Regions from separate parts of the Cellulomonas sp. GbtcB1 genome, predicted to be linked through region 2. Evidence: riboswitches for the same ligand, from Rfam matches in the RefSeq annotation. Region 2 holds a riboswitch; each other region holds the start of a gene.

Region 1 (7,633 bases), on a different contig from region 2:
CTCGCGGCCAGCCCGTACCCGAGCACCGAGGCGCTGGTCGCCGACGTGCAGCTCGCCGCCGTCGACCGGCTGCTGACCGAGCACCTCGCCGGGCGCCCGGCGACGGCCGTCCGGTCCGCCGACGCCTACGCGGCCGCCCGAGGGTTCGTCCGGGACCGGCTCGAGGACGCCGTGCACCGCGTGGTGCAGGACCTGGTCGCGGTGCTCGCCGCGGCGCGGGACCTCGACGGCGCCGTCCGCGGCACGCGGTCGCTCGCGCTGCTCGGCACCGTGCGCGACGTGCAGGAGCAGGCCGAGCGCCTCGTGCACGACGGGTTCGTCTCCGAGACCGGCGCCGACCGGCTGCCGCACCTGGCGCGCTACCTGCGCGCCGCGTCCTACCGGCTCGACAAGGCGGCGGGCAACCCCGCGCGCGACGAGCAGCTCGCCTGGCAGGTCCGGGACCTGGAGCAGCTGCTCGGGCAGACCCGCGCCCGGGTGACGAGCCGGACCCTCGTGCCGGCCGACCTGGCGGCGCTCGACGACGCGCGGTGGCTGCTGGAGGAGCTGCGCGTGAGCCTGTTCGCCCAGCAGCTCGGCACGCCGGTGCCGGTCAGCGAGAAGCGCATCCGCAAGGCCCTGGCCGCGCTGGCCTGAGCCCGGCGCCGCGGAGACGCCGCGAGTTCGGTGCCCCCGGCCGAGTTCGGAGCCTCTGGGCACCGAACTCGGCGGGAGCCACCGAACTCGTGGGTCGTGCGGGTCGAGCGGGGTCAGTCCGCGTGCGAGGACCTCGCGTAGTCCTGGTCCTTCGTCTCCCGGGACAGGATCAGCGCGAGCAGGGTGAGGACGCCCATCGCCGACAGGTACACGCCGACGAGCCAGGTGCTGCCGGCGGCCGCGGCCCACAGGGCGAGCGCCACGATCGGGGCCAGCGCGGCGCCGAGGATGGACGACACGTTGTAGGCGACCGCGGAACCGGTGTACCGGACGTTCGTCGGGAACAGCTCGGGCAGCAGCGCGCCCATCGGGCCGAACGTGGCGCCCATCAGCAGGAACCCGAGCACCAGGAACGCCTGGGTGAGCGCGCCGGTGAACACGAGGTCGTCGCGCACGGTGAGGAACAGCGGGAACGAGAACCCGAACACGATGATCGCCGACGTGACGCCGATGAGCAGGCGCCGGCGGCCCAGCCGGTCGGCCAGCGGGCCGGACAGCATCGTGAAGATGCCGAAGAACAGCACGCCGATGATCTGCATGAGCACGAAGTGCACGTACGGGATCCCCAGGCCGCCGGGCTCGCCGTCCTCCGGCGCGACGGCACGGGTGCCGTAGGTCAGCGTGAAGTTCGTCATCAGGTAGAACAGCACGTAGGTCGCCAGCATGATGAACGTGCCGAGCAGGGTCTCGCGCCAGTGGAACTTCAGCGTCGTGCCGAGCGGCACCTTGGTGATGGTGCCCTTCTTCTCGGCCTGGGTGAACGCCTCGGACTCGACCAGCTTGAGCCGCACCCACAGGCCGATGATCACCATCACGGCGGAGAACAGGAACGGCACGCGCCAGCCCCAGGACATGAACGCGTCCGAGCCCTGGCCGAGGACGCCGTTGATGATGAGGAAGATCCCGTTGGCGATGATGAAGCCGAGCGGGGCGCCCAGCTGCGGGAACGTGCCGTACCAGGCGCGCTTCCCGGCCGGGGCGTTCTCGGTGGCGACCAGCGCGGCACCCGACCACTCGCCGCCGAGCGCGAATCCCTGCGCGAGCCGCAGCACCAGCAGCGCGACCGTGGCGCCGACGCCGATGTGGCCGAACGTCGGCAGCAGCCCGATGAGGAACGTCGCGACGCCCATGGTGAGCAGCGAGTAGACCAGCGTCGTCTTGCGGCCCCGGCGGTCGCCGAGGTGCCCGAAGAAGATCGCGCCGATCGGGCGCGCCACCATCGCGGCGCCGAACACCGCGAACGACGCGAGCAGCGCCGTGGTGTCGTTCCCGGTGGGGAAGAACAGCTTCGGGAACACGAGGACGGCGGCCGTCGCGTACACGTAGAAGTCGTAGAACTCGATGGTGGTGCCCACGAGGCTCGCCGCGATGACGCGGGACGGCGAGTTGAGCGGCCGGGACTCGGCCGGCGGCGTGGTGGTGGGCACTGCGGTGGCTGACATGCGGGGCTCCTCGACGATCCGGGTGGCGCGGACCACCGGCGGTCGTCGGGGTCGGCTCCAGGTCGGCTCGCGGGACGGTCGGTGCTCCAGCGCTCGGGCGACCTTACGCCGTCTCACTTGTCAGACAAGTCGTGACCGCATGATGGACGCCCTGGCGCCGTCGTCCCCAGGGCACGCGCGCGGTGCGGGCTGTGGAGGGCGGCGACCGGGTGTCGCACCGGTGCGGCAGAGTGGCGGCATGACGAGCAGCGACGCCCCCGACACCCTCCCCGCCCCCGCGGGCCGCCGCTGCTTCGGCGACGGCGACCCGCTCTACGAGCGCTACCACGACGAGGAGTGGGGCGTCCCGGTGCACGGCGAGCGGGAGCTGTTCGAGCGCATGACGCTCGAGGCGTTCCAGTCGGGCCTCGCGTGGATCACGATCCTCCGCCGCCGCGAGGGCTTCCGCGCGGCATTCGCGGAGTTCGACCCGGCCGTCGTGGCGGGGTTCGACGAGCACGACGTCGAGCGGCTGATGGCGGACACCGGGATCATCCGGAACCGCGCCAAGATCACGGCGGCCGTCGCCAACGCCCGCGCCCTGCTGGAGCTGCACGGCCGCGGGTTCAGCCTGGACGAGCTGTTCTGGTCGGCGGCGCCCCTGACTGCCGGCACCCGCCCGCGGCCGCGCACGTTCGCGGACGTCCCGGCGACCACCCCGGAGTCGGCGGCCCTGGCGAAGGAGCTCAAGCGGCACGGGTTCCGGTTCGTCGGGCCGACGACGGCCTACGCGGCCATGCAGGCGTGCGGGATCGTCGACGACCACCTGGCGGACTGCCCCGTCGTCCTGGCGCGCGCCGGGGGGTGACGCATCCGTGCGCCGCCACCCGCCGCAGGTGTCTCTAGTGCGACATTGCCTTGAGTGTCTATCCCACACAGGACTACGCTCGTGAGACGGACTGCGGTGCTGCGCCGGGTCCGGCGAGCCGCCCGCGACGCGGGTGTGCCGTACGAGGTCGTCGAGCTCACGAACCACACGGGCGTCGTGGTCGGGGGCGTGCGCTCGACGCTCGGCCGGCACTCCGAGATCGACGACGTCACGGCTCGGAAGTTCTTCGACCAGTTCGCGTCGGTGCTCGGGAAGGGGTGGTGGCGGTGACCCGGTACACGGTCACGGCCGAGCGCGGGCGTCGCTGGTGGGTCCTCCAGTGCGTCGAGCACCCCGGGGCCATCTCCGAGGTGGCTCGCCTGGACCAGGCAGCGACCGCCATGCGCGAGGCGATCGCCTTCGTCGCGCAGGTCGACCCCTCCGACGTCGAGGTCGACCTGCGGCCGGCCGTCCCCGACGAGGTGGGCGCGCACGTCCGCGCCGCCGAACGCCTGCGCGCGGAGGCGCACCGCGCGAACCGCGAGGCCGCCGTCGAGTCGCGCGCGGCAGCCCGGGTGCTGCGCGACGCCGGGCTCTCCGTCCGCGACGTCGGGACCGTCCTGGGCGTGTCGCACCAGCGCGCCCACCAGCTCCTGGCGGGCTGAGGGGCGGCTCGCCCGCCCGCCGAGGCCCGACGGCGTCAGCCCTCCCCGAACGCCCGCACGGGCAGTCCGTCCACCGCCACGTCCACACCGAACACCGCCCCCGCCACCGGGTCCCCGTCCGCGTGCGCGGTCGTCACGTACGCCCGCCCCGAGCCCGGCGCCCCGAACCCCAGGCAGGTCACCTGCGCCGTGGGCACGCGGACCGCGCCGAGCGGGGTCCCGTCCGGCCCGAACCGCAGCACCGCGCCACCGCCGTACAGCGCGACCCAGAGGCAGCCCTCCCCGTCGACCGTCGTGCCGTCGGGCTGCGGCCCGTCCGGGTCGAACGACAGGAACGGCTCGGGGGCCGCGGCGGTGCCCGTCACGGCGTCGTACGGCAGCCGGTACACGGTCGCGGCACTGGTGTCCGTGACGTAGAGCGTCGCGCCGTCGGGGCTCCACTGGAGCCCGTTGCCGACCCCCACCCCGGTGAGCACCGCGTCGACCTCGAGGCCGCCCTCCCCGGCGACCACGCGGTACACGGTGCCGTCGCCCGGCGAGCCGTCCCGCGGCATCGTCGCGACCCACAGCCGGCCGGCGCCGTCGACGCCGCCGTCGTTGAACCGGTAGTCGCGCGGCATGTCCGCCGGCCGGGTCAGCGGACCGAGGGTCGTGCCGTCGTGCACGCCGAGGCCGTCCGCGGTCGCGAGCAGCAGCCCGCCCGCGGCGGACGGCCAGGCGAGCGAGACCGGGGACGGCACGCTGACCACGGCGTCGCGCGCGTGGTCGCCCTCGGCCCAGCGGTGCACGCTGCACGCGTCGATGTCGACCCAGACGACCGAGTCGTCCCGCGCGTCGTGCACGGGCCGCTCCCCCAGGCGCGCGCGGACCTCGCCGAGGACCAGGGCCTCGGGCGCGTCCCGCGGCACCAGGGCCCGGGCGTCGATCCGGCGGTCGGGCAGCGGGATGGTGCGCAGGTCGGTCACCCCATGCAGCCTGGCACGGCGCCGTCGCGCCCGCCCGGCCGCGGGCGCGACGGCGGATCCACGGTGTGAGCCCGGTCACCGAAAGATGACGCGTCAGGGGCAGTGGACGGCGACGGCCGCCGGGCCTAGTGTGGCGGCACCCATCCAGAGCGACCGAGAGACCTGGCTCGTCGACGTCGCAGCAACCCCCCTCCTCACCGAGGGTGCGGGTGCTTCCGCCAGGTTCGATGGAGCTGACGATGAGCAGTCACGACGCACCTGCGCACCTCGCGGGCACCGCCGTGCCGGACGGCCTCGGGGCCGTGGACCGCCCGACCGTGTCGTTCGAGCTGTTCCCGCCGCGGAACCCGGACGCCGCGCCCCGGCTGTGGTCGACGGTGCAGCAGCTCGCCGCGGCCCGCCCCGACTTCGTCTCCGTCACGTACGGCGCCTCGGGCAGCACCCGGACCACGACCCGACAGCTCGTCCGGCGGCTGCTGCGCGAGACCTCGCTGACCCCGATCGCGCACCTCACCTGCGTCGCCAGCTCGCGCGAGGACCTCGCGGCGACGATCGAGGAGTTCCTCGACGAGGGCGTACGGTCGTTCCTGGCCCTGCGCGGCGACCCGCCCGCCGACCGCTCCTGGGAGCCGCACCCCGAGGGCCTCCCGACCGCGAGCGCCCTCGTGGAGCTGCTGCGGGACGTCGAGCGGCGGCGGTGCGCCAGCAGCCCGGCGCAGGCGGTGCGCGCCGCCACCCGGCCGCTGTCCGTCGCCGTGGCGGCGTTCCCGCGCGGCAACGCGGGGGCCGGCAGCACCCGGGAGCAGGACGTCGCGGCCCTGCTCGCCAAGCAGCGGGCCGGCGCGGACTTCGCGATCACCCAGGTGTTCTACGACGCCGGCTCGTACCTCGAGCTCGTGGCCCTGGCGCGCGACGCCGGCGTCACGATCCCGATCCTCCCGGGCGTCATCCCCACCACCGACCCGGCCCGGCTCCGTCGCGTGGCGCAGCTGACGGGCGTGCCCGTCCCGGACACCCTGCTCGCGCGGCTCGACGCCTTCGACGCCGACGACCCGGCAGAGGTCGCGGCGCGGCACCGCCTGGGCACCCGCCTGGGCGTCGACCTGGTGAACGCCGTCCTCGACGGCGGCGCGCCCGGCGTGCACCTCTACACGTTCAACGCCCACGGCCCGGCGCTCGACCTGCTGGACGGCGCGGGACTGGGCGGCGACGCCCCCCGCGCGCACCTGCGCGTCGGCCTCGAGCCGGCCGCCGCCGCGTCCGCCCCCACGACCAACCCGACCCCCGTTCCCACCAGCTGAGGCGAGAGATGACCGACCTGACCCACCCGTTCCCCGCCGGCACCGTCCTGGGCTACCCCCGGATCGGCCCGCGCCGCGAGCTGAAGAAGGCCCTCGAGGCGTTCTGGGCCGGCCGCGCGAGCGCCGAGGAGGTCGAGGCCACCGCCGCCGACCTGCGCCGCCGGACCCGCACCCGCCTGGCCGAGCTCGGATTGGACACCCGGCTGCCCGCGATCCCGAGCGCCTTCTCGTTCTACGACCACGTCCTCGACGCGGCCGCGGTCCTCGGCGCCGTGCCCGAGCGGTTCGCCGACCTGCTCGCCGCCGACGGCGGCCTCGACCTCGCGGGGTACTCGACCGTGGCCCGCGGCCGCGGCGACGACCTGCCGCTCGAGATGACGAAGTGGTTCGACTCGAACTACCACTACCTCGTCCCGGAGATCGGCCCGGCGACGCCGTTCCGGTACGCCAGCGACCGCCCGGTGCGCGAGCTCGCGGAGGGCCTCGCGGACGGCGTGCTCACTCGCCCGGTGCTGGTCGGCCCGGTGACGTTCCTCGCGCTGGCCAAGGCCGCCGAGGGCTCGCCCGAGGACTTCCTGCCGATCGACCGGCTCGCCGACGTGCTGCCGGTGTACGCCGCGCTGCTCCGCGACCTGGCCCGCGCCGGCGCCACCTGGGTGCAGCTGGACGAGCCCGCCCTGGTCTCCGACTCGACCGGCGTCCCGGCCGACCGGCTGCTCGCGGCGGCCGCCGAGGCGTACCGCGCCCTGGCGACCGACCTGCCCGCCTCCGAGCGCCCCGCGATCCTGGTCGCCGCGCCGTACGGCGACCTCCAGGACGCCCTGCCGGTGCTGGCCGGCACCGACGTCGAGGGCCTCGCGCTCGACCTGGTCCGCGGCGCGCTGCCCGCCGGCCCCGTCGAGGGCCTGGCGTCGAAGGTGCTCGTCGGTGGCGTGGTCGACGGCCACAACATCTGGCGTGCGGACCTCGACGCCGCGCTCGGCTCGCTCGAGTCGCTGGAGGGCCTCGGCGCCCGGCAGGTCGCCGTCGCCACGTCGACGTCGCTGTTCCACGTCCCGCACGACGTCGAGGACGAGCCGCAGCTCGACCCGACGCTGCGCTCCTGGCTGGCGTTCGCGGACCAGAAGGTCGCCGAGGTCGTCACGCTCGCGACCGGCCTGACCGAGGGTCGCGAGGCCGTGCTCGCCGAGCTGCTCGCCGCGGCCGACGCGCGCCGGTCCCGCGCCGCGGCGCCGGGCGTCGTGCGGCCGGAGGTCCGGGACCGGCTCACCGGGCTGCCTGCCGACGCGTTCCACCGCGGCGACTTCGAGGGGCGCCGGGTCGCGCAGGCCGAGCGTCTGCAGCTCCCCGCGCTGCCGACCACGACGATCGGCTCGTTCCCGCAGACGCCCGAGATCCGCGTGGCCCGCGCCGCGTTCGGTCGCGGCGAGCTCACCGCCGCGCAGTACGAGGACGAGATGAAGGCGGAGATCCGCCGGGTCGTCGAGCTGCAGGAGGAGATCGGCCTCGACGTGCTCGTGCACGGCGAGCCCGAGCGCAACGACATGGTGCAGTACTTCGCCGAGAACCTGGACGGGTTCGCGGTCACCGCCAACGGCTGGGTCCAGTCGTACGGCTCGCGCTGCACCCGCCCGTCGATCCTGTGGGGCGACGTGTCCCGGCCGGCGCCGATCACGGTGCCGTGGACGACGTACACGCAGTCGCTCACCGCCAAGCC
Region 2 (7,633 bases):
GTCCGTAGCCTCGGCGCGTGACGAGGCTCCGGCACTGGGCGCTGCTGGGCGTCGTCCTGCCGCTGTGGCTCGCGGTGGTGCGCGCCGCGGGGGTCCTGGGCTGGCACCTCGGCCTTGCGGACTGGCTCGTGCTCGTGGCCTTCTGGACGGCGATCACCCTGGTGCCGGTCCTGGTGCCCTGCCTCGCCGTCGCGCTGCTGGTCGGGGCCGGCGTGCTGGCCGTGGGCCGGCGTCTGCCGCCACCCGGGTCCCGGGCCCGTACGGTCGTCGTTGCGGCGGGCACGCTCGCGGTCGCCGCCGTGGCGACCGTCGGCGGGATGTGGCCCCAGGCGGTGTTCTCCGCGCCCCTCGACCTGGTGCCCGTCCCGCGGGTGCTCGCCGCCGCGGTGGCCGCCGGCGCGCCACTGGTGGTGGCGGCCGTCGTCGCGTGGCGGCGCAGCGACCGCATCACGCCGCTGCCGCCGCTGCCGAGCCCGTGGGAGGACGGCCCGGCGACGTGACCGCCGCCGGGCCGCCCCCGCCGTCAGCCGCCCAGCGTCCCGAGGGCCTGCTCCAGGTCGTCGGCCAGGTCGTCGACGTCCTCCAGCCCCACCGACAGCCGCACCGTCGACTCCGCGATGCCGACCGCAGCGCGCCCGTCGGGGCCGAGCTTGCGGTGCGTCGTCGTCGCCGGGTGCGTGACCAGCGACTTCGCGTCGCCGAGGTTGTTCGAGATGTCCACGACCCGCAGCGCGTCCAGCACGCCGAACGTCAGCGCCTTGGCCTCCGCGGGCGTCGACCCCTCCGGCACGCGCAGGTCGAGCGTCACCACCGTGCCGCCGCCGGACTGCTGCGCGAGCGCGAGGGCGTGCTGCGGGTGCGAGGGCAGGTACGGGTACCGGACCTGCGCGATCACCGGATGCCCCTCCAGCCGGGTCGCCAGCTCCAGCGCGGACGCCGTCTGGTGCCGGACCCGCAGCGACAGCGTCTCCAGGCCCTTGAGCAGCACCCACGCGTTGAACGCCGACAGCGACGGCCCGGTGTTCCGGATCAGCGTCTGCACCGGCCCGTGCACGAACGCGTCGGTGCCGAGGATGGCCCCGCCGAGCACCCGTCCCTGGCCGTCGATGTGCTTGGTCGCCGAGTACACGACCACGTCGGCGCCGAAGTCGAGCGGCCGGGACAGCACGGGCGTCGCGAACACGTTGTCCACGACGACGACCGCGCCCGCGGCGTGCGCGAGCCGGCTGACCGTGGCGATGTCGACCAGGTCCTGCATCGGGTTGGACGGCGTCTCGAAGAACACCACGTCCGCGGGCGTCGACAGGGCCTCCTCCCACTGCGCGGGCACGTGGCCGTCGACGTAGTCGGTGCGCACGCCCCACTTGGCGAGGATCTCGTCGAAGATCACCACCGACGACCCGAACAGCGCGCGCGCCGCGACCACCCGCGAGCCCGACCGGACGAGCGCGGCGAGCGCGGTGAACACCGCCGACATGCCGGACGCCGTGGCGTAGCAGGCCTCGGCGCCCTCGAGCAGCCGGAGCCGCTCCTCGAATGTCGACACCGTCGGGTTGCCGTACCGGGAGTACAGGAACCGGTCGGCCTCGCCCGCGAACGCCGCCTCGGCGTCGGCGGCGCGGGAGTAGACGTAGCCCTGCGTGAGGAACAGCGCCTCGGACGTCTCCTGGAACGGCGTGCGGACGTGGCCGCCGCGCACGGCGAGCGTGTCGGGGCGCAGGGACTCCCGGGGAAGCCGCTCGTCGTGCCAGTCCGCCGGTCCGGGAGCGGCGCTCACGCCTCCCGCCACGGCAGGCCGGCCGCGCGCCAGCCCTGGTGGCCCCGGCGGCCGTCGGGGCCGACGTCGCCCTCGAAGCCGGTGAGCACGTTGTACGCCGGGCCGAGGCCCGCGGCGGTCGCGGTGACCGCGGCGGCGACGGAGCGCACGCCCGACCGGCACAGGAACACCACGGGGCGCGGGTCGTCCGCGGTCACGCCGGCGGCGGCCAGACCGTCGAGGAACGCCGGGTTGGGCCGGCCGAACGCGTCGGTCCACTCGACGAACGCCGTGCGGCCCTCGCCGGCGTCGGCGGTGTCGGGGACGCCGATGGTCTGCCACTCGCCCTCGGTGCGGACGTCCACGAGGACGGCGCGCTCGTCGGTCAGCAGCAGGTCCCAGGCCTCCTGCGGGGTGAGGTCACCCGCGTACGGCGCGGTCACAGCGGGCGCACCGGGGTGCTCGGGGCGGCCGCGGCCGGCAGCACGACGGCCTGCGCGACGATCACGCGCTCCCCGTCGAAGGTGGCGGCGGGCCCGCCGTGCAGCTCGTAACCCTCGGCCAGGGCGGCGCTGACCCGCTCGCAGAACGAGCGGTCGTCGGGCCCCGTCAGCAGGCGGTAGCGCAGGCGGTCGTCGGTGTCGGTCATGCCTCTCCTCCATCGGATCTGGCGGAAGCACCCTCGGCCGGCCCCGGTGGGGGTCCGCGGGTTGCTGCGGCGTCGACGAGCCAGATCTCTCGGCCGCTCTGGATGGTGCGGCGATGCTACGCCATCGCCCGGACCAGGATGACCGCCCGGCCGCGCCCGGGTGAACCCGTGTCGCACCGTGGACCACGGTTGACACCTGCGCGCGGGCCGCCGCATCCTCGGACGAGGTCATGAGCGCCAGCGCGAAGCCCCGGCTCGCTGGCCGGCAACCCTCCCTCCGCGGCGGGGTGCCCCGGGTGACGACCTGGCCGTCCACCGACCGGTGGCCGGCAAGCGCGGGGTCGCCCGGTCGGCGACCGGGCCCCCACCGATCCGCTCGGGGGTAGTCCCATGTCCGTCACCGCCACCACCTCGTGTGCCGAGACCGCCCTGCTGCCCGTCGTCGGCGGGGACACGCGCGTCCCTCTGGTCGACGGCCGGTCCGTGCCGTACGCGAACCTCGACTACGCCGCCTCCGCGCCGGCGCTCGAGTCCGTCGCCGCCCGCGTCGTCGAGGTGCTGCCGCTCTACGCGTCGGTGCACCGCGGCGCCGGCTACCTGTCCCAGGTGTCGACGGCGCTGTACGAGGCGTCCCGCGCGACGGTCGCCCGGTTCGTGGGCGCGCGCCCCGACGACGTCGCGGTGATCACCCGGAACACCACCGACGCCCTGAACCTGCTGGCCGGCTGCGTCCCCGACGGCGGCCGGGTGCTCGTCCTGGACGTCGAGCACCACGCGAACCTGCTGCCCTGGGTGCGCTCGGTCCGGGGCTCCGGCCGCACAGCGACGATCCTGCCGTCGGCGTCGACCGTCGCCGAGACGCTGACGGCGCTGCGCACCGAGCTCGCCCGCCAGCCGTACGCGCTCGTCACGCTGACCGGGGCGTCGAACGTCACGGGCGAGGCGCTGCCGATCGCCTCGGTGGTCGCCCTCGCGCAGGAGGCCGGCGCCCGCGTCGCCGTCGACGGCGCGCAGCTCGTGCCGCACCGGGCGTTCTCGCTCGCGGCCAGCGGCGTCGACTACGTCGCCTTCTCCGGGCACAAGACCTACGCGCCGTTCGGCGCGGGCGCCCTGGTGGGCCGGCGCGACTGGCTCGACGCGGGCACGCCGTACCTGGCCGGCGGCGGCGCCGTCCGCGACGTGCGCACCGACAGGACGCTGTGGCAGCCGGCGCCCGCGCGGCACGAGGGCGGGTCGCCCAACGTGCTCGGCGCCGTCGCGCTGGCGGAGGCGTGCGACGCCCTGGACGCCCTGCCCGCCGGGGCGCTGGTCGAGCACGAGCGCGCGCTGCGCGAGCGCCTGGTCGACGGGCTGGCCGCGATCCCGGGGGCCCGGGTGCTGCGGCTGTGGTCCGACTCGACCGACCCGGTCGGCGTGGTCGCGTTCACGCTCGGCGACCACGACTCCGGCCTGGTGGCCGCCTACCTGTCCGCCGAGCACGGCATCGGCGTGCGGGACGGGCGGTTCTGCGCGCACCCGCTGCTGGCCCGGGTCGGGGTGACGGGCGGGGCGATCCGCGCCTCCGTCGGGGTCGGGACGACCACGGAGACGGTCGACCGGCTGCTCGCCGGGCTGCACGCGTACGTCACCGAGGGTCCTGCGGCGTCCTACGAGGTCGTCGACGGCTGCTGGACGGTGGCGGACGACACCCGGCCCCGGCCCGCCGTGACCGGCATCGACGCGATCGCGGCGACCGCCGCGGCGGCCTGCGGGCCGGCCGTCGAGGACTGAGAACCCGGCGCCGGGCGGCCCGCGCAGGGGGCGGGTCGTCCGGGGCCGCGGGGCGTCGTCAGCGGACGACGACCCCGAGGTGCGCCGCCAGCGCGCCCGCCAGGTCGAGCAGCTGCGCCTGGCTGATCGTCGCGCCCTTCAGGCCGGCGGTGCCGTCGATGCCGGCGAGCTCCGCGCCGCGCAGGTCGACGTCCTTCAGCTGCGCCCGGGTCAGGTCCAGCCGCCCGACCCGGCAGTCCTCCAGCCGGACCCGCGCCGCACGGACGCCCGCGAGGTCGAGGTCGCCGATGGTGCAGCCGACGAGGCGGACGTCCTGCAGCCGGGCGTCGCGCAGGTTGAGGTAGTCGATCTTGCCGCCCTCGACCGTGACCCGGTCCCAGGAGCCGCCGAACGCCTCGAGCGCGCCGAGCCGGCAGCCCTCGAGCGTGACGTCGCGCCACGTGCCCGAGCGGGCGCGGAGCATCCCCGCCCGGCACTCGGCGAGCGTGGTGTCGACGAGGTGGGCGTGGTCGAGCTCCGCCCCATCGAGGTCGCACCCCCGGAGCAGGCACTTGATGAACCGGGCGCTCTCCGCGTCGGCGCCGGCGAGGTCGAGGCCGTCGAGCAGGAGGCGGTCGTAGTCGCCCTCGGGCTCGACAGGGCCGGGGTACGGGTCGAGGAGGTCGGTGCGCGGGGCGGGCATGGGTCCAGCCTCGCACCCCGAACCCGGCTGTGGACGACGGTCGATCGGGGTCCCGGGGCCTCTAGCGTGGTCGGCATGGCGGCGGGAGCGGCGGTGACGCAGGCGGCGCCGGCGCTCGGGACGGCCGAGTGGCTGGCGGAGTTCCTGCTGTCCCCGGGGCCGGCGGCGCTGGCGGCCGTGCTTGCCGCGATGCTGGGTCTTGCCGCGGCGCAGGCACGGATCCGCGCCGACCGGGCAGCGGCTGTGGCGACGAGGAGGCACACCGCGTGGCTCGCGTCACGGGAACGCGAGGGCCAGGAGCGGGACCGTCGCCGGGCGCAGTGGTGGGAGTCGTACACCTGGGTGGTGGAGCGCCTGGACGGCACCGAGGACGAGGCCCTCGGCCCGGTGCCCAAGGCGCTGGCCGCGGCCGCAGACGACCCTGTGCGGTCGGCGCTCGCGACAGTAACGTGGGAGCAGATCACCGAGCCGGAGGGAGCGGGACGATGACCCCCGACCAGCAGCGGTCGAGCAGCGGCGGCCGCCGCCCGGTGAGCCCGGAGTTCGCCGCGGAGGCACGCGAGTACGTCCGGCGGCTGTCGGAGGGCGGCGACCTGTGGCAGCAGGCCGTGGACCGCGACCGCGAGCGACGCGAGCGGCTGGAGGAGGCGACCCGGCACGAGATGGAGATGGAGCGGTTCTGGACCGCCGAGTACGAGCGCCTCACCCGCGGCGGCCCGATCCGGCGGATGCTCCGCGCCCTGTTCACCTAGGCACCCCGCACCCGCCGGACCGCGCCGGCCTCACCCTCGCCCCCGCACCTCCGCCGTCAGGTGCGGCTTCCGGCGCTTCGCGTCCCACGCCGTCACCGACCACGCCGCGTCCCCCGTCGCCGCGACCCGTACCACCGGCGTCGACGGCAGCAGGACCGGCGACGCGAACTCCACGTCCCAGTCGTACGCCTCCCCGCGCCGGGCGCCGACCGCGGCGAGCGCCCGCGCGGCGGTGAGCATCCCGTGCGCGATGGCCCGCGGGAACCCGAGCGCCCGCGCGGTCAGCGGGTGCAGGTGGATGGGGTTGGCGTCGCCCGACACGGCGGCGTACCGGCGGCCCGCCCCGGCGTCGAACGCCCACCGACCGGTGGGCACGGGCGCGACGAACTCCGGGCGGGCGCCGTCCTCCGGCTCCGGCCCGGGCACCCGGACCCCCGGCGCCAGGTAGGTCGACACCCCGCGCCAGGCCGGCGGCTCGTCGGCGGGCGCGCCCGCGCGGCGCACCTCGGCGATCAGCTCGACCTGCGCGCCTTTGCGGTGCGGCCGCAGGTCCTCCGCCCAGGACCGGATGTCCAGCGTGTCCCCGACCCGCAGCGGCGAGTGCTGCTCGACCCGGTTGGCGAGGTGCACGATGCCGAGCGGCGGCATCGGGAAGTCCGGCCGGACGATCAGGGCGATGCCGACCGGGAACGCGAGGACGTGCACGAAGCCCGCGGGCAGCACGTCCGTCGCGGGCTCGCCGACCAGGTGCTGGTAGGCGGTGAGCCGCGCCGGGTCGGGGACGACGCCGCCGAGCCGGTGCTCGACGCGCGGCAGCGCCGGGGCGGCGCGGGGACCCTCACCGTTCGGGGCCCCCGGGATCCCCGGCACCCCGCCCAGCGCCCGCCGCACCGGACCGCCGACCGCCGCACGTCCCGAGGCCAGCCCGGCGCGCGCGTACAGCCCGCCGAGCCCGGGCGACTCCGCGAGCGTCAGCACCCGACGCCGGGCGGCCCCGGCGGACCCGGCCGCGCCGGCTGCCCCAGCGACCCCCGGCGCCCCCGGCCCGCCCGGCTCTGCGTCCCGCTCCCGCGCCTCGACCGCCGTCACCGGCCCACCATGCTCTGCCCGCACACCCGCAGCACCTGCCCGACGACCCCACCCGCCTGCGGCGACGCGAGGAACGCCACGGCCTCCGCCACGTCCACCGGCAGCCCGCCCTGCTGGAGCGACGACAGCCGGCGCGCGACCTGCCGGGTGAGGGCCGGCATCCGCGCGGTCATCTCGGTCTCGATGAACCCGGGGGCGACCGCGTTGGCGGTGCCGCCGAACGCGGCGAGCAGCGGCGCGGTGGCCTGCACCATGCCGATGACCCCGCCCTTGGACGCGGCGTAGTTGCTCTGCCCGCGGTTGCCCGCGATGCCCGACGTCGACGCGAGCGACACGATGCGCGGCGCGTCGGCGAAGTCGCCCGAGGTCAGCAGGGCCTCGTTGATCCGGAGCTGCGCCGCGATGTTCACCGCGATCACCGACTCCCAGCGGTCGGGCGTCATGTTGGCGAGCAGCTTGTCCCGCGTGATGCCGGCGTTGTGCACCATGACGTCGAGCCGCGCGTGCCGCCCGAGCGCGTGCTCGAGGATCCGGGCGCCGGCGTCGTCGGCGGTGACGTCGAGCTGCAGCGCCGTGCCGCGGACCCGGTTGGCGACGGCGGCCAGCGCCTCGCCCGCGGCGGGCACGTCGACGGCCACGACCGTGGCGCCGTCCCGTGCGAGGGTGGTCGCGATGGCCTCGCCGATCCCGCGGGCGGCGCCGGTCACCACGGCGACCCGGCCCTCCAGCGGCCGCTCCCAGTCGGCGGGCAGCGTGCCGGCCGCGGAGTCGACCGGGAGCAGCTGGCCGTCGACGTAGGCCGACCGGGCGGACAGCAGGAACCGGAGCGCGCCGAGGACGGCGGGGGCGGTGACCGGCACGTCGTCGGCCAGGACCACGCCGTTGCCGGTGGCCCCGGCGCGGAGCTCCTTCGCGATCGACCGCAGCGCGCCGTC
Region 3 (7,633 bases), on a different contig from region 2:
CCCGGTCGACGTACCGGCCGGTGCCGACGTCGCGGATCACCGCGTCGTCCTCCCAGGAGTCCCACAGGTCGCGGACGACCTGCACGACGTCCCGGGCCTCGCGGCCGAGGTCGGCGACCGGCGCGCGACCGTACGCCGCCGGGGCGGCGTCGCCGGGGGTCACCGCGGCCAGCCAGCCCGCGCGGCCGGACGCGGCCAGGTCGAGCGAGGCGAGCTGCGTCGCGACGTGGAACGGCTCCGGGTAGGTGGTCGGCACCTCGGGCACCAGGCCGATCGCCGTGGTCGTGCGGGCGACGAACGCGGCGCGGGTGACCGCGTCGAGGCGGGCCCCGGTGGGGTCGCCCGGGACGGCGGCGAGGGCGGCGTCGGCGAAGGTGACGAAGGTCAGGCCGGCGTGCTCGGCGTGCCGGACGGCGCGGGCCAGGCGGGCGCCCGACACGAGGTCGGCGGGCGCGAGGCCGGACAGCGCGGCGGCGGCCGGGTGCGCGCCGGCGCCGTCGACGTCGAGGCCGGTGAGGAGCGGGGGGACGGTCACGGGGTCTCCGGTGGGTCGGGGGAGCGGCGGGATCGGGGCGGGTGCGGCGGGGCCGCGGCGTCACAGGGCGGTGTGCGTGCCGATCCGGTGGTAGGTGCGGTCGTGGTAGACCAGCGGCGAGGCGCCGTCGCCGGGCTCGGCGTCGTCCGGGCCGCCCGCGGACAGCGCCCGCAGCGACACGAGGTACGAGTCGCCGACGGGCGTGCGCTGGACGACGCGGGCGCGCACCCAGGAGACGGCGCCGTCGATCACGGGCTCGCCGGTCGGGAGCGAGGACCAGCCGCCGGCGGCGAACCGGTCCAGGCCGCTGGTGGCGAACCGTGCGGACACGTCGTCCTGGTGGTCCGCGAGGAAGCTCACGGCCAGCGTGCGCGCCGCGGACACGGCGGGCCAGGAGGACGACGTCGAGGCGAGCGAGAACGCGAGCAGCGGCGGGGCCGCGGACACCGAGATGACCGAGGTCGCGGTGAACCCGACCGGTCGGCCGGCGTGCCGCAGCGCGACTACGGCGACCCCGGCGGGGTGCCGGCGGAACACCCGCTTGAACTGCTGCGGGTCGAGCTGGGGCTCGTCCTGCTCGGCGAGCAGCCGCTCGAGCGGGCCCAGGTCCGTGCGCTCGGCGGTCACCGGGTCGCCCCGGCGAGCGCGACGGCGGGTGCGGCGGACGCGGCGGGCTCGGCGGCCGGCGCGAGCCCGAGCGCCCGGCGGAGCGGCGCGGCGGCCCGGGCCAGCCACGCGTCCAGCGCGGGGTCGAGGTCGGCGAGCTGGGCCTCGGTCAGGGTCAGCGAGCGCGCGGGGACGACCGCGCCCAGCTCGACGAGCACGGGGCGCAGGTGCACCTCGCCGGCGAGCGCGTGCGCCGGGTTGCCGGACACCACGAGCGGCACGGCCACGACGCCGGCCAGCCCGTCCGGGCCGTACAGGTCGAGGAACGCCTTGAGCAGGCCGGTGTAGGACGCCTTGTAGACCGGGGTCGCGACGACCGCGACGTCGGCGGCGGCCACCCGCGCGAGCGCGGCGTCGGCGGCGGGGTGCGCCGGGGCGAGCAGCTCGCCGGCGAGCGTCGCGAGGTCGACGACCTCGACGGCGGCGGGGGTGGCGCGGTCGGCCGACGTGAGCGCGGCCAGGCGCTCGGCGGCGGCGCGCGCGGCGCCCAGGGTGCGGGACCCGGCGCGCGGGTTCCCGGAGACGGCGACGACGGACGGGGACGACATGGTGGCCTCGCAAAGGGGGTCGATCACGGTTGCCGTGCGGCGGAGCGGCGCGTGCCGGCCGACGGCCAGGTCATCTCCCGGAGCACCCCGCCGTGACGTGGGGTTGCTGCCCAGCCAGCCGGGGCTTGGCGCTGGGACTCGTGACCTCGGGGCGGAGGTCTAGCACCGCTCCGGGTCCGCCGGCGCCGGCGGGTGGCGAGTTCTCACGATCCGGGACCGTGCGAACGCCTGGGACCTTGGTCCTGTGACATCGCTCCGGCATGCGAGACGCGGCGGCCCGGCCGTTGACGCCCCCGGGTCCGGTTCGTAGGTTCCGGGCACCGGTTCGCCACCGGGGTGCGCCGCAGGGCGGGCCCCGGGACGGGCCGGGTGGTCATGAGCTCCGACGCGAAGCCCCGGCTGGTCGGACGGCAACCCCCCGCGCGGGTGGGTGCCCCGGGTGAGGACCAGGTCCGCCGCCGCCGGCGACGGACAACACGCGGACCCGCCCGACCGGGCGGGGGCACACGAGGAGAACGCATGAGCCGGACCGTGCAGGCGCCGTGGGCGCCCTCGGCACCCGCCCTGCCGACCGCCGCCGCCGCGCCCGGCGGCCGCTGTCGCTGTCGCCGCTGACGGCGCAGCCCCCGGCCAGGCGCCCCGCCCGGGGCGCGTGACCCCGGCCCCGCGCGGCGCCTGAGCCCGGCCCCGCGGCGCCCGCGCCGTGCCCGGTCACGTCTCGGGACGCCCACCGCGCCGACCTGACCGATCCGCGCGAGCGGGCCGCCCGGCCCGCGCCGGCTCGTCTCGGTCCGCGCCGACCCGCGCCGAGAGAGGACGCGCGGGTCGAGATAGGACCTTCCACGGTCCGATCTCGGCGCGGGGGTCCGATCTCGGCGAGCCGGGGCGCCTGCCCGCTCGTCGATCCGCCGCCCGCGCGTCGCCGTGGCGCGCCCCGGCGCGCCCGCGACCGCCTCACCACCCGCCCCCGAACGGAGCCGTCATGCCCTTCTCGTCCCCCAGCGCCGGCCGCCGCGCGCTGCTCGGCGTCGACCTGACCGCCGCCGGCGCCCGGCCCGGCGCGGTCGGCGCCCACGGCGCCGTCGCCGCCCGCGCGTTCGACGGCGAGCGGCTCGCCCGCCTGGTGCACCGCGCCGATCGCGGCCTGCTCGACCTCGTGGTGCTCGGCGACGCCCTGCTGCTGCACCCCGGGCGTCGGCAGGTGCCCGGCCGGCTCGACGCCGCCGTCGCCGCGGCGCGGGTCGCCCCGCTGGTCCGGACCGCCGCGCTGGTGGCGGGCGTCCCGCACGACCAGGTCGAGCCGGGCCACCTCGCGGGTGGCGTCCGCGGGGTGCAGAACGCGGCGGGAGGTGCGGCGGGCTGGCAGCTGTCCGGCCCGGGGGCGACCGGCGGCCGCGCCGACCTCGCCGAGCCGGGGGCCCTCGGGGCCGGGTCCGCCTCTCGCGTTGCTGCTCCCGCGGGCTCTGCCGCTGCCGCAGTCGCTGCCGCGGGAGCCGCCGCCGCAGACGTTGCCGGTGGGGCTCCCGCAGACGCTGCTGCCGCTGCCGCTGCCGAGCGCCGGTGGGCGGACCGCGCGGCCGCCGCCCTGGACGCCGTCCTCGCCGCCTGGGCCGCGGGGGAGCCCGGCGCGGTGCGCCGCGGCGGGGACGGCCGGTTCCGCGTCGACCACGACGGCATCCGGTTCGCGGTCCGTGGCCGGTCGGCCGCTCGCAGCACCGCTCGCGGTGGCGACGGGGACGGCACCGCCCCCGCGGAGCGCCCGCTCGTGGTGGTGCCCGTCGCGGGCCCGGCCGCCGAGGCGCTCGCGGGCCGGTACGCCGACGTCGCCCGGCTCACGGCGCCGGACCTGGAGGCCGCCGCCGCGGCCCGGTCCCGGGTGCGCGCCGCCGCCGTGGCCGCGGGCCGGCCCGCCGACGCGGTGCGCGTCCTGCTCGACGTCGACGTCGCCCTCGCCGACGACCGGGAGTCCGCCCTCGCGCGGCTGGACCTGGTGCGCTCCGTCGACCGGCCGGACATCGGCGTCGCCGGCGCGGTCGTCGCGGGCACCGGGGCCGACCTGGCGACCGTGCTCGCCGACGCCGTCCGCGACGGCGCGGTCGACGGGTTCGTCGCGCTCCCGACCTCGGTGGAGGCGGACCTGGCGGCGCTCGTCGAGCGGACGGTTCCCGCGCTGCAGCAGGCGGGCGCGTTCCGGCTGCGGCCCGGCGACGGCGACGAGCCCGGCGACCGGGAACCGGCGGTGGTCCGCCGCCGCGCGTCGGCCGCCCGCGGCGACGGACGGGCCGACGGGCGTACCGACGCCCGTGCCGACCGGCTCGCCCTCGCGGAGGGCCCCTGGTCCGCCGCGCCGTTCGCCCTCACCTGACGGCCCCGCCCCTGACGGCGCCCGCCACCGCACCCCGCACCCCGCACCCCGCACCCACCGAGAGGTGACCCGATGACCACGACCCCGCTGCGGGCACGCGCGTCCCACGCGGCCGCGCCGGACCCTGCCCGGCTCGACCCCGCCGCGATCGGCCGGGCCCGGCTCGACCCGGCCCCGTTCGACCCGGCCCGGCTCGACGCCGCCTCGATCGACCCCGCCCGGCTCGACGCCGCCTCGATCGACCCCGCCCCGCTCGACCCGGGCCCGCTCGACCCCGCGCGGCTCGCCGTGCGCGACGCCCGGCTGCACGATCCGCTGGTCGGGCCGCTGCTCGACGGCCTGGCGCACGAGTACAGCACCCGGTACACCGGCCTGCTCACCCCCGCCGAGCTCCGCGACGAGCTGGAGCACTACGGCGTCGAGGAGTTCGCCCCGCCGCACGGCGCCCTCGTGCTCGTGCTGGAGGACGGCGAGCCGGTGGCGGGCGGGGCGTTCCGCCGCCGGTGGGAGCCGGAGCACGGCGACGCCGCCCGGCTCGCCGACCCGGGCGCCCGGGACGCCGAGGGAGCGCCCGCGGTGCCGACCGCGGAGCTCAAGCGGATCTGGACCCACGAGGCGCACCGCCGCCGCGGGCTGGCCCGGGTCGTGCTCGCCGCGCTGGAGGCGCGCGCCGCCGCGGCCGGCTACCCCCGGGTCTACCTGACGACCGGCCCGAAGCAGCCGGAGGCGGTCGGCCTGTACCTGGCGGCCGGGTACACCCCGCTGTTCGAGCCCGCCGCGTACCCGGGCGACCTCGTCCCGCACGCGTTCGAGAAGTGGCTCGCCCGGTGAGCGCCGCGACCACGGCCCCCGCGGCCGGGCCCGGCGCGCCGCCGGCCGCCCTCGACGTCGACCGCCCCGAGGTCCTCGCCGACCTGCCCGTGCTGCCCGCGCGGCACCCCGGCCGCTGGGTCGCCACCGCCGGCGTGGCCGTCCTGCTCGCGATGGTGCTCAGCTCGCTGCTCACCAACCCGCAGTGGGAGTGGGACGTCGTCGCGCAGTACCTGACCTGGCCGTCCGTGCTGGAGGGCGTGTGGGCCACCGTCCGGCTGACCGCCGTCGCCGCCGTGATCGGCTTCGGGCTCGGCACGGTGCTCGCGCTGATGCGGCTGTCCCGGTCGCCGCTGCTGCAGTCGGTGTCCTGGGCGTACTCGTGGGTGTTCCGGTCCGTGCCGCTGATCCTGCAGCTCCTGCTCTGGTACAACCTCGCCTACCTGTACCCGCAGCTCTCGCTCGGCATCCCGTTCGGGCCGGAGTGGCTGCAGTTCGACACGCTCGACGTCGTCGACAAGTTCGGCGCCGCGGTCCTGGGTCTCGGGCTGTCGCAGGCGGCGTACTCCGCCGAGATCGTCCGCGCCGGGATCCTCGGCGTCGACCAGGGCCAGCACGAGGCCGCCGCGGCGCTCGGCATCCCGCGGGGCCGGCAGCAGTGGCGGATCGTGCTCCCGCAGGCCATGCGCACCATCGTCCCGACGTCGGTGAACGAGATCATCGGCCTGCTCAAGGGCACGTCGGTCGTCTACGTGCTGGCGTACGGCGAGCTGTTCTACACCGTCGGCGTCATCTACGGCCGGAACCAGCGGGTGGTCCCGCTGCTGCTCGTCGCGGCGATCTGGTACCTGCTCACCACCACGGTCCTGACCGTCGCGCAGTACTACCTCGAGCGGTACTACGCCCGCGGCGCGCTCCGCACGCTCCCCCCGACCCCGCTGCAGCGGCTGCGCTGGACGCTCGCGGTCGCCGCGGCGCGCGTCGCCGGCCGCCCGCTGCCCGCGGACCTGCCGCCCACGTTCCTGGCCGGCGCCCGCCGCGGCCACCTCACCCGCACCGCACCCCGCACCGCCGCCCGCACCACCGAGCGCACCGGAGGCACCCGATGACCAGCGTGCTGCACGCCCCCGCCGCGGCCCCCGCCGCCGCCACGACCCCCGCCGCACCACCGGCCCCCGCCGGCGGCCACCTCCGGGTGCAGGGCCTGTCCAAGTCCTACGGCACCCTCGAGGTCCTCCGCGGCGTCGACCTGGAGGTCCGCCCCGGCGAGGTGACCGTGATCCTCGGCCCGTCGGGCTCCGGCAAGTCGACCCTGCTCCGGCTGGTCAACCACCTGGAGCGCCCCGACCACGGGTTCGTCGCCCTGGACGGCGAGGTCATCGGGTACGCCCGGCGCCGCGCCGGCTGGGGCCCGCGCCGCCGCGAGGTGCTGCGCGAGCTCACCGAGCGCGACGTGCTGCGGCAGCGCACCCGGATCGGGTTCGTGTTCCAGAACTTCCACCTGTTCCCGCACCTGACCGCCCTGGAGAACGTCGTCGAGGCGCCCGTCTCGGCCCAGCGCCGCCCGCGGGCCGAGGTGGAGGCCGAGGCCCGCGCCCTGCTGGCCCGGGTCGGGCTGGCCGACAAGGCCGACGCCCGCCCCCGCCAGCTGTCCGGCGGCCAGCAGCAGCGCGTGGCCATCGCCCGCGCGCTCGCGGTGAAGCCCGCGCTGCTGCTGTTCGACGAGCCGACGTCCGCGCTCGACCCCGAGCTCGTGGGGGAGGTGCTCGGCGTGATCCGGGACCTCGCCCACGACGGCACGACGCTCGTGGTCGTCACCCACGAGGTCGCGTTCGCCCGCGACGTCGCCGACACCGTCGTGTTCATGGACGACGGCGTCGTGGTCGAGCGGGGCCCCGCGGCCCAGGTGCTCGGCAGCCCCGCGCACCCGCGCACCCGCGCGTTCCTCGACAAGGTCCGCTGATCCCACCCGACCCGGCGCGCGCCCCCGCGCCCGCCGCCCACCCCTCTGAGAGGCAGCCCCGCCATGCGCACGACCCGCACCAGCCCGCCCGGCGCCCGCCGCCGCCCGCACGCCGCCCTGGCGCTCGTGCCCGTCCTCGCCCTGCTCGCCGCCTGCGGCGGGACGTCCGACGCGGCCGAGGCCGGCAGCGAGCTCCAGGGCGCCGCCGAGGCCGCCGGCCTCGAGGTGAACACGAGCCCGGACCAGGACCGCGTCCACACCGCCGAGAACCCGGACGCCATCGCCCTGCTGCCCCCGGAGCTCGCCGAGCAGGACACGTTCACGGTCGCGGTGAGCGCCTACGTCGCCCCGCTGGCGTTCCTCGCCGACGACGACGCCACCCCGATCGGCAACGAGACCGACATCGCCCAGCTCGTCGCCGACGCGCTCGGCAAGGACCTCGACCTGCAGGTCAAGGCCTGGGCCGACTGGCCGCTCGCGGTCCAGTCCGGCGACGTCGACGCGACCATCTCGAACGTCACCGTGACCGAGGAGCGCAAGGAGCTGTTCGACTTCTCGTCCTACCGGAACGACGAGCTCGGCTGGCTGGTCAAGGCCGGCAGCGACATCACGGAGATCGACGAGCCCTCCGACATCGCGGGCCTCACCGTCGCCGTCGGCTCGGGCACCAACCAGGAGAAGATCCTGCTCGCCTGGGACGAGGAGAACCAGGCCGCCGGTCTCGACCCCGTGCAGGTCGAGTACTT

Evidence for each region. A riboswitch is a leader RNA that binds a small molecule or an ion and turns the genes downstream of it on or off. The one in region 2 is predicted to bind S-adenosylmethionine.
Region 1: linked by a shared signal. The riboswitch ahead of KVT14_RS03540 (methylenetetrahydrofolate reductase) and the one ahead of KVT14_RS04390 (aminotransferase class V-fold PLP-dependent enzyme) in region 2 are both predicted to bind S-adenosylmethionine.
Region 3: linked by a shared signal. The riboswitch ahead of KVT14_RS01165 (LLM class flavin-dependent oxidoreductase) and the one ahead of KVT14_RS04390 (aminotransferase class V-fold PLP-dependent enzyme) in region 2 are both predicted to bind S-adenosylmethionine.

What each region holds. Positions count from the first base shown of each region.
Region 1 covers NZ_JAGXJG010000005.1:99,439-107,071, reverse strand. Annotated here, with positions in the region: gene hrpA (ATP-dependent RNA helicase HrpA) at 1-636, shown strand, start outside; gene KVT14_RS03565 (MFS transporter) at 750-2,138, opposite strand; gene KVT14_RS03560 (DNA-3-methyladenine glycosylase I) at 2,377-2,985, shown strand; gene KVT14_RS03555 (ribonuclease PH) at 3,067-3,276, shown strand; gene KVT14_RS03550 (hypothetical protein) at 3,273-3,650, shown strand; gene KVT14_RS03545 (SMP-30/gluconolactonase/LRE family protein) at 3,686-4,615, opposite strand; SAM riboswitch class I at 4,753-4,861, shown strand; gene KVT14_RS03540 (methylenetetrahydrofolate reductase) at 4,855-5,916, shown strand; gene metE (5-methyltetrahydropteroyltriglutamate--homocysteine S-methyltransferase) at 5,925-7,633, shown strand, end outside.
Region 2 covers NZ_JAGXJG010000007.1:62,214-69,846, forward strand. Annotated here, with positions in the region: gene KVT14_RS04370 (hypothetical protein) at 18-500, shown strand; gene KVT14_RS04375 (O-succinylhomoserine sulfhydrylase) at 524-1,777, opposite strand; gene KVT14_RS04380 (rhodanese-like domain-containing protein) at 1,774-2,199, opposite strand; gene KVT14_RS04385 (DUF1737 domain-containing protein) at 2,196-2,405, opposite strand; SAM riboswitch class I at 2,412-2,514, opposite strand; SAM riboswitch class IV at 2,632-2,747, shown strand; gene KVT14_RS04390 (aminotransferase class V-fold PLP-dependent enzyme) at 2,796-4,175, shown strand; gene KVT14_RS04395 (pentapeptide repeat-containing protein) at 4,234-4,857, opposite strand; gene KVT14_RS04400 (hypothetical protein) at 4,933-5,346, shown strand; gene KVT14_RS04405 (hypothetical protein) at 5,343-5,609, shown strand; gene KVT14_RS04410 (MaoC/PaaZ C-terminal domain-containing protein) at 5,640-6,698, opposite strand; gene KVT14_RS04415 (3-oxoacyl-ACP reductase) at 6,695-7,633, opposite strand, start outside.
Region 3 covers NZ_JAGXJG010000001.1:252,885-260,517, reverse strand. Annotated here, with positions in the region: gene KVT14_RS01180 (LLM class flavin-dependent oxidoreductase) at 1-535, opposite strand, end outside; gene KVT14_RS01175 (flavin reductase family protein) at 596-1,162, opposite strand; gene KVT14_RS01170 (NAD(P)H-dependent oxidoreductase) at 1,159-1,749, opposite strand; SAM riboswitch class IV at 1,792-1,895, opposite strand; SAM riboswitch class IV at 2,121-2,234, shown strand; gene KVT14_RS01165 (LLM class flavin-dependent oxidoreductase) at 2,732-4,114, shown strand; gene KVT14_RS01160 (GNAT family N-acetyltransferase) at 4,187-4,945, shown strand; gene KVT14_RS01155 (amino acid ABC transporter permease) at 4,942-6,033, shown strand; gene KVT14_RS01150 (amino acid ABC transporter ATP-binding protein) at 6,030-6,887, shown strand; gene KVT14_RS01145 (ABC transporter substrate-binding protein) at 6,951-7,633, shown strand, end outside.